2 regions of the Glutamicibacter sp. NPDC087831 genome follow, and region 1 is predicted to be linked to the other one. Evidence: riboswitches for the same ligand, from Rfam matches in the RefSeq annotation. Region 1 holds a riboswitch; the other holds the start of a gene.
What was found. A riboswitch is a leader RNA that binds a small molecule or an ion and turns the genes downstream of it on or off. The one in region 1 is predicted to bind thiamine pyrophosphate.
Positions count from the first base shown of each region.

Region 2: linked by a shared signal. The riboswitch ahead of ACIOJF_RS00365 (ECF transporter S component) and the one ahead of thiC (phosphomethylpyrimidine synthase ThiC) in region 1 are both predicted to bind thiamine pyrophosphate.

Region 1 is NZ_JBIUVH010000001.1:224,771-228,531, reverse strand. Features, by position in the region: gene ACIOJF_RS01090 (DUF2797 domain-containing protein) at 1-259, opposite strand, end outside; gene ACIOJF_RS01085 (GTP pyrophosphokinase family protein) at 501-1,277, shown strand; tRNA gene ACIOJF_RS01080 (tRNA-Met) at 1,360-1,436, opposite strand; tRNA gene ACIOJF_RS01075 (tRNA-Thr) at 1,484-1,555, opposite strand; tRNA gene ACIOJF_RS01070 (tRNA-Thr) at 2,089-2,160, shown strand; TPP riboswitch at 2,434-2,541, shown strand; gene thiC (phosphomethylpyrimidine synthase ThiC) at 2,538-3,761, shown strand, end outside.
Region 2 is NZ_JBIUVH010000001.1:73,509-77,269, reverse strand. Features, by position in the region: gene ACIOJF_RS00370 (ATP-binding cassette domain-containing protein) at 1-1,034, opposite strand, end outside; gene ACIOJF_RS00365 (ECF transporter S component) at 1,031-1,639, opposite strand; TPP riboswitch at 1,705-1,825, opposite strand; gene ACIOJF_RS00360 (DUF4235 domain-containing protein) at 1,910-2,152, shown strand; gene mnhG (monovalent cation/H(+) antiporter subunit G) at 2,209-2,613, opposite strand; gene ACIOJF_RS00350 (monovalent cation/H+ antiporter complex subunit F) at 2,613-2,879, opposite strand; gene ACIOJF_RS00345 (Na+/H+ antiporter subunit E) at 2,881-3,510, opposite strand; gene ACIOJF_RS00340 (Na+/H+ antiporter subunit D) at 3,519-3,761, opposite strand, start outside.

The DNA of each region.
Region 1 (3,761 bases):
GGCAGCGTTCGCACTGGGTTCCGGTACGCAGCGCTTTGTTCTTCGGGCAAGGCAAGGTGTTGCGAGAGCCATCGCTGTTCATCGTGATGTAGCCCAGGCAGAATTTCAGTTCGCCGATGCGCAAGCTTAGGGAACGGTTGGCTTCCAGGTATTCGGTGCTCCATTTTTCCGCTTGCCTAAGCCGGAGCATGGGGGCGCGTTCATGCTCTGAGAAGCTGATGCCGTGGCAGAGCTGCCGGTGGTCGCTGGCGAATTCCATCGATGCCTTCCTCGAAGTTACCTCTTCAACGATAGTTCACCGGACATGGCTAGCTCCTGCAAGGCAGGTTGGCCGGCGCCTGCAGCCCGAAAGTTTGCTGGACGAATTCCCGATTCGTTCTGGCCTAATTCCTAGGAGAAGCCCTTAGGCTGGAACTGCACCGGAACCGTACCGCGGGCCGGGCCATAATCTGCTGAGGTGATCCAGGATTTCTGTCCCATTTGATGACAAGACTCGTGCAGTGGCCATCGCAGCTGCCGAGACCGCCCCTTCGCCGGCCGAGCTGCAGCGATTGACGCAGGCTTTCCGCCATGATTTCCAGCGTTTCATGATGGAGTACCAGTTTGCGGTGGACGAGGTGCTGACCAAGGTCTCGATCTTGCGTGAAGAGTTCTTGTATTTGCACAATTACAATCCAATTGAGCACGTCACTTCCCGGGTGAAAACTCCGGAGAGCATCATGCGCAAGGTCTCCCGCCGGAACATCTCCCCGTCCCTGCCTGCCATTCGCGAGAACATCAGCGACATTGCCGGCGTGCGCATTACCTGCAGTTTCGTCAAGGACATCTACAAGGTTCTGAACACGCTAACCTCGCAGAATGACCTGAAGGTCCTCCAAATCAAGGACTACATCAAGAACCCGAAGCCCAACGGCTATAAAAGTGTCCATGCGATCGTGCAGATCCCGGTCTACTTATCCGATGGCCCGGTCGATGTCGTGGTGGAGCTGCAGATCCGTACCATTGCCCAGGATTTCTGGGCAAGCCTGGAACATAAGATCTTCTACAAGTACGAGGGCGAAGTTCCAGAACATCTAGTGCAAGAGCTTGCCGACGCGGCGGCCATGGCGACGAAACTCGACATGCAGATGCAGCGCTTGCATACCGAAGTCCACGGCCATGATGCCAATCAGGCACCGAGCCAAGAGGCGGATTTCGATACGACAGCGATCCAGGGGCTGCTGTCGCTGGCTCAGCAAGCCAAGGACGGGAACCAGGAGAAGGACTTGGATCACTAGCCGTTCATGCCCTCGAAGGACAATGCTGCTTCGGGGCCGGAAACCAAAAAAGATCCTCGGCCGAGGCCGAGGATCTTTGATTTGGTAGCGGCGCCGGGACTCGATCCCGGGACCTCACGATTATGAGTCGTGCGCTCTAACCAGCTGAGCTACGCCGCCACAAGTGAGAAGCAATCCAGTAGAAGCCAAGAATGCTTCTCACTCAGAGCCCCCTGCCGGAATCGATCCGGCGACCTCGTTCTTACCAAGAACGCGCTCTACCACTGAGCTAAGGGGGCAACGAGTAAATACTCTACACGGATTTCCCGGCAAAGAAAAATCGGCGGATCACCCCGGAAAAGACCCGGAGAATTCTGTAAAACCACTAGTCAATGACTATTTATCCTCTTACTCGCTACCCCGGGGACGAAGGGTGGGACAAAAAGTGCCCTGGTGACGATGCTCACGAGAGTGCTCCTCGCGGTCAATCGCGGATTTGCCATGACGCGCAGGATAGGATCCCGCGGATCATCCCCGGTGGCCAAGCATCGAATTACCCCGCTTGGAACTTCGGAACGCTGACACCTTTTCCCACTCCAGAACCCCTGACCGAGCGGCACTTGGGCAACACCCGATCCACCTAGGCGCCCAGGCACGGCTCCGGTGCCCGGCAGCTGGATCCCGGGCCGTGAACCGGGGCGCTGGAAACCGCCAGGAAGGCAACAGCTCCTTGCCGCCCATTCCGGTCTTGAGTAGGAATATTGTGACCTCAGCAACAAATTCCCGACGGATTTTGCAAACCTCAAAAACCTGTGTAAAGTATTTACCTGTTGCCCCCTTAGCTCAGTGGTAGAGCGCGTTCTTGGTAAGAACGAGGTCGCCGGATCGATTCCGGCAGGGGGCTCGAAATAAGAGAGGCAATCTGGTTCCAGATTGCCTCTCTTTTCGTTTATCCCGCAGATGCCGTGTAGCCACTGCGAGCATGGCCCAAGGCGCACCCCAAGCTGCAGCACCGGCTATCGGCCGCGTCTTGCGCCCCGGATTCCAGGTGCCCCCGGCAAGAGTCTCCGGCCAATGAAAAGCATCCTGGCCCGCCACAGCCGGCCCTTCCCACTTCCTTGATGTCAGGCCCTGACCACTGGGTTTGCGTTTTCTCCTCGCAAGCGTGCTAAGTTGTTCGCGACCACACGGGTGCCCTGGCAAGGGCTGAGATCGGGCTATCGCCGTCCGCGACCGTTGAACCTGTCCGGGTAATGCCGGCGAAGGAAGTGAGTTTCCCCAGTGGAACAAATTGAACAGCACCCTGCCCACACCCTTGCCTACCGTGAATCTGCGGGAATTTCTGTTCCCGTCACGCAGATCCAATTGGCAGACTCCCCCAATGGACAGCCCAACGAGCCGCTGGCGGTATATCGCACCAGCGGACCGGGAAGCGAGCCCACCCAAGGCCTGCAACCCTTCCGCGAGCGGTGGATCCTGGAACGCGGGGACGTGGAAACCTATGCAGGCCGCGAACGCAACCTGCACGACGACGGACGCTCAGCGGTCCGCCGCGGCACGGCCAGCGCGGAATGGGCCGGACGCTCAGCCCCGCCACTGCGGGCCGTTGGCGGAGCCCGCGTGACGCAGATGCACTATGCGCGTGCCGGGATCATCACCCCGGAAATGCGCTATGTGGCCCTGCGCGAGGAATGCGATGTCGAGCTGGTGCGCAGCGAGCTCGCGGCCGGGCGAGCCATCATCCCGGCGAACATCAACCACCCGGAATCCGAGCCGATGATCATCGGCAAGGCGTTCCTGGTCAAGATCAATGCGAATATCGGCAACTCGGCGGTGACCAGCTCCATCGCAGAAGAAGTCTCCAAGCTCCAGTGGGCGGCCAAATGGGGCGCGGACACGGTAATGGACCTGTCCACCGGAGATGACATCCACACCACCCGCGAGTGGATCATCCGCAACTCCCCGGTCCCCATCGGCACCGTGCCGATCTACCAGGCGTTGGAGAAGGTCAACGGCGAAGCCAACGAACTGACCTGGGAGATCTTCCGCGACACCGTCATTGAGCAGTGCGAGCAGGGCGTGGACTACATGACCATCCACGCCGGGGTGCTGCTGCGCTACATCCCGCTGACCGCCAACCGGGTCACCGGCATGGTCTCGCGTGGCGGGTCCATCATGGCCGGCTGGTGCTTGGCGCACCACCAGGAGAATTTCCTGTACACCCACTTCGATCAGCTGTGCGAGATCTTCGCGCAGTACGACGTGGCCTTCTCGCTGGGCGACGGGCTGCGCCCGGGCTCCATCGCAGATGCGAACGACGCCGCCCAGTTCGCCGAGCTGGACACCCTGGCCGAGCTGACCAAGCGCGCCTGGAAGTACGATGTGCAGGTGATGGTCGAAGGCCCGGGGCATATCCCGTTCCATCTGGTGCGCGAGAATGTGGAACGCCAGCAGCAGCTGTGCGACGGGGCGCCGTTCTATACCCTGGGCCCGCTGGTCACCGAC
Region 2 (3,761 bases), 150 kb from region 1:
CCGTCGGCCAGTTGCGCGGTGGCCGCCAAGCCGCCGTCGGCCGGGACGAGCAATCCGCCCAAGGTCAAGGCCAGCGTCGACTTTCCAGCGCCATTCTCGCCGCGAATCACCGTCGCGGTGCCCGCTTGCACATTCACGTCCACCGCTTGGGTGCGCGGTGCCGTGGCGGTGCGGGCGGATACCAGCTGCTGCGCTTCCAGCAGCGTGGCACCGGCACCGTTCGTTGCCCGGGCCACCTGCGGGAAGTAGCCTGGAATCCACAGCCCGGCAGTAGCCAGCTCCTCGCGCACCGTTTCATCGGTGTACAGCTGCTGCGGGTCCAGATCGTGCGCGACTCCCCCTCCGGGCTGCAGCACGATAACCCGGTCCACATGCTGCGCCCAGGCTTCAATCCGGTGTTCCACGACGACCAGCGTGGCACCGGAAAGCCGGGCGGCGTTCAGCACCGCATCGCGCAAGAGCTCAATGCTCTGCGGGTCCACATTGGCAGTCGGTTCATCGAGCAGCATGACGCTGGGTTCCATGGCCAGAATGCCGGCCAAGGCCAACCGCTGTTTCTGTCCGCCGGAAAGTTGCTGGGTGCGGTGCTCGAAGGACAGCGCACCCAGACCCACAGCGTCCAGCACTTCGGGGATCCGCTGGCGGATCAGTTCGGGATCCATTCCGAGGTTCTCGGCGCCAAAGGCCACGTCATCGGCGACCCTGCTTTGCACTACCTGGGTTTCCGGGTCTTGCTGCATCAAGCCCACCGGGTGGCTCCGGATGAAGGCATCGCTGCCATCTATGAGCAGCCGGCCAGCGACCTGATCGTCCTCATCCGCTTCCAGCAACCCGGCCATCGCGTGCAGCAAGGTTGACTTGCCGGCGCCCGATGGACCGACCAGCAGCACCTTCTCACCGGCGTGGATCACAAGGTCCAGTCCCGAGATGGCAGGATTCTTCCTCTCGGAGTGCTGCCAGCCGAACCCCGTTGCGGTGATGGCGGCACCGCGCTGTGTCAGCGAGGCTGCGCCGGAATTGGCAAAGGAACTCATTTTGCGCTTTCCAGGTGCGCACGCCGGCTCGGCAGGGCGCTCAATGCACCGGTCTTCGCCAGTCCACGCGTGGCCAACCAGGACAGCAGCCCTGCGACGACTACGCCGGAAATGCCGGTGGCGATCACGTGGAAGATCTTCATTCCGGCGGTGTACTCAACGTAGTAGGCCAGGATGTAGGCCTCGGAAATGCCGGCGAACAAGCCGGCGAACAAGCCTGCCAGCAGCGCCACGCCCAGGTTCCACTTGCGGTAGCGGAATGCTGCGAAGACCAGCTCTGCACCCAGGCCCTGGACCAGGCCGGAGATCAGTACGGTCAAGCCGTAGTGCGAGCCGAGCAGCGCTTCAACCACAGCGGCCAGCAGCTCGCAGTAGATTGCGGCGCCTGGCTTGCGGATGATCAGTGCGCCGAGCACCGCCGGGAAGAGCCACATGCCGGTGAGCAACGCGGTGGCTGGCGGGAAAGCCGCAAAGGCGAGCGAGAACAGGCCATAGCCGGCACTCCACGCCCAGAAAATGACCCCTGAAGCGACGGCGATCACCGAGGCGACGACGATATCAACTACACGCCAGCCGGTCCGCTGCTTCGAAACTGTTTCGTTCATTGCTGGTCCTCCTGTGGAAAGGAGGGGAGATGGACGGAATGAGGGCATACTGCCGCGCCTATCCGCATCCGAGATGCTCGACTTCCTTCGCCGGTACTAGCCGGGGCAGGTTCGAGGGTCTGCGATCTATCGCACTCTCAGCGTCTTGCGACTTTTTAAAAGTCTGACGCTCCCCTGTCGGAATAATTACTGCTCCCCCACCATACCGCAGGTATGCTGGGCAGAGGAACGATATGTCAAGAGCTTGATCGCGAGGAAAAAATGGATAAAGTGCAGAAACTTGCCACTACCGGTATCACCGTTGGCGCTGGCATGCTCGGCGGCAAGCTGGTTGATTTCCTTTGGTTGAAGGCAACCGGCAGCAAAGCACCACGCAAGGGCACTGAGGAAGCAGCGGAAGCTTCTTTCCGCCGTGCCTTAGGCTTCGCAGTCGTTTCGGCCCTGGTCGCAGCAATCCTGCAGACGGTGGCTGACCGCAGCGCCAACAAGGTTGTTGCCAAGTTCACCAAGTAAGCTTCGGCGTTGAGCCAAAAGCGGGAGCCGCCCAGAGGGGCGGCTCCCGCTTTTTCTCAATCTTGTTCGTCTGGCGATCCGGTCTTGGAAACCGGGGTGGTTCCGGTCGGCGGTGTTCCGTTGACCTTGTTGACCACGTGGCTCAGCTCATCGGAGAACAGGGTTTCCTTGGCAGCGTGCTTGGTCCGGTAGCCGGAACGGCCAATCATGTGGGCCGAAACCGGTGCGGTCAATAGCTGCATTCCCCAGGCCAGCACGAGTACCGGGACCACAGCCCAGCTGCGCAGGTAAATGGCCAGTCCAGCGAAAATCAGCAGGAAGCCGAGTACCTGCGGTTTGGTCGCTGCATGCATGCGGGTGAGCATGTCCGGGAAGGTCAGCAAGCCGATACCTGCGATCAATGACATCAGGCAGCCAAGGATCAGCAGGACGGCAACGAGGACATCGAGGAAGATTTCCATTAGGCGTTCCTCTGATCCGAAACGAAGCGCGAGACGGTCACCGAACCGATGAACCCGAGCATGCAGGCGGCCACGACGAACAGCAAGTAGTCGGTGTGCTTGTGCAGCACCATTTCCAGGCACAGCGCGGCGGAGATGATCAGCAGCATCACGTCCAGGGCCAGCACCCGGTCAAGGATTGACGGCCCCTTGGCAACACGGACCAGGCAGGCGACAGCACCGAGCCCGAGCATGATGCCGCAGATCCAAATGACGATATCCAGCATGTTACCCCTTCCTCGCATCAAAGTTCGGTCCGCATTCGCTCTTGATCGCTTCGTACTCGTCTCGGCTGCCAATAGCCATGATCAGCCGGCGTTCGATGTCCCGGATGCCGGCACGCGCCTTCTCCACGTCCGCAGGCGACTCGATGTCGATGTAGTGCAGGTACAGCGTCGACGAGCTGCGGTCCACGTCGATCACGAAGGAGCCCGGGATCAGCGTGAGCACGTGTCCCACAGTCATCACGATCAGGTCCGAGTCGGTGCGCAGCGGGACCGCAATGACCGCGCTGCGGGTGCGCTTCCCGCGGACCAGCGCCAGCCAGGCCACATGGACGCTGGCCGCGAAGACCTGTCCGAGGAACCAGATGAACAGCTTCAGGCAGTACCAGGCATTGATCCGGCCCGAAAGGACCACCGGCGGCAGCGGGAACAGGTTCACGATCAGCAGCGCGATGATCACGCCGAAGACCATGTTCCCCAGGGAGAAGTCCTGCCAGAGAGCACCCCAGACAAAGAGCAGCAGCAGAAGCAGCGGCCATTCCTGCTTGAGTGTCGCGCGGTGGCGCACACCGGAGGTATCCAGCGCATCGTCAATGCGCTGGTCACGCGGTTCAAAGTTCTTGTTCGGCATCATCCCTCCAATCAGAATGGCAAGATCGAGCTGATATACGGTTCGCGGGCGATCAGTTCCGCAGCCACCCGCTCGCAGAATTCGAAGATCGGCCCGGCAAAGACGGTCAGGGCGATGCCCGCAAGCACCAGCGAACCGGTGGCGTAGCGCATGCCCCACGGCAAGGAGTCGGCTTCCAGCTGCTTGGCCAGTTTCAACCCCAAGCGGGGGTTCTGCGCGCCGCCGGCCAACGTCTCGTCGGCGACCTGCGTCGC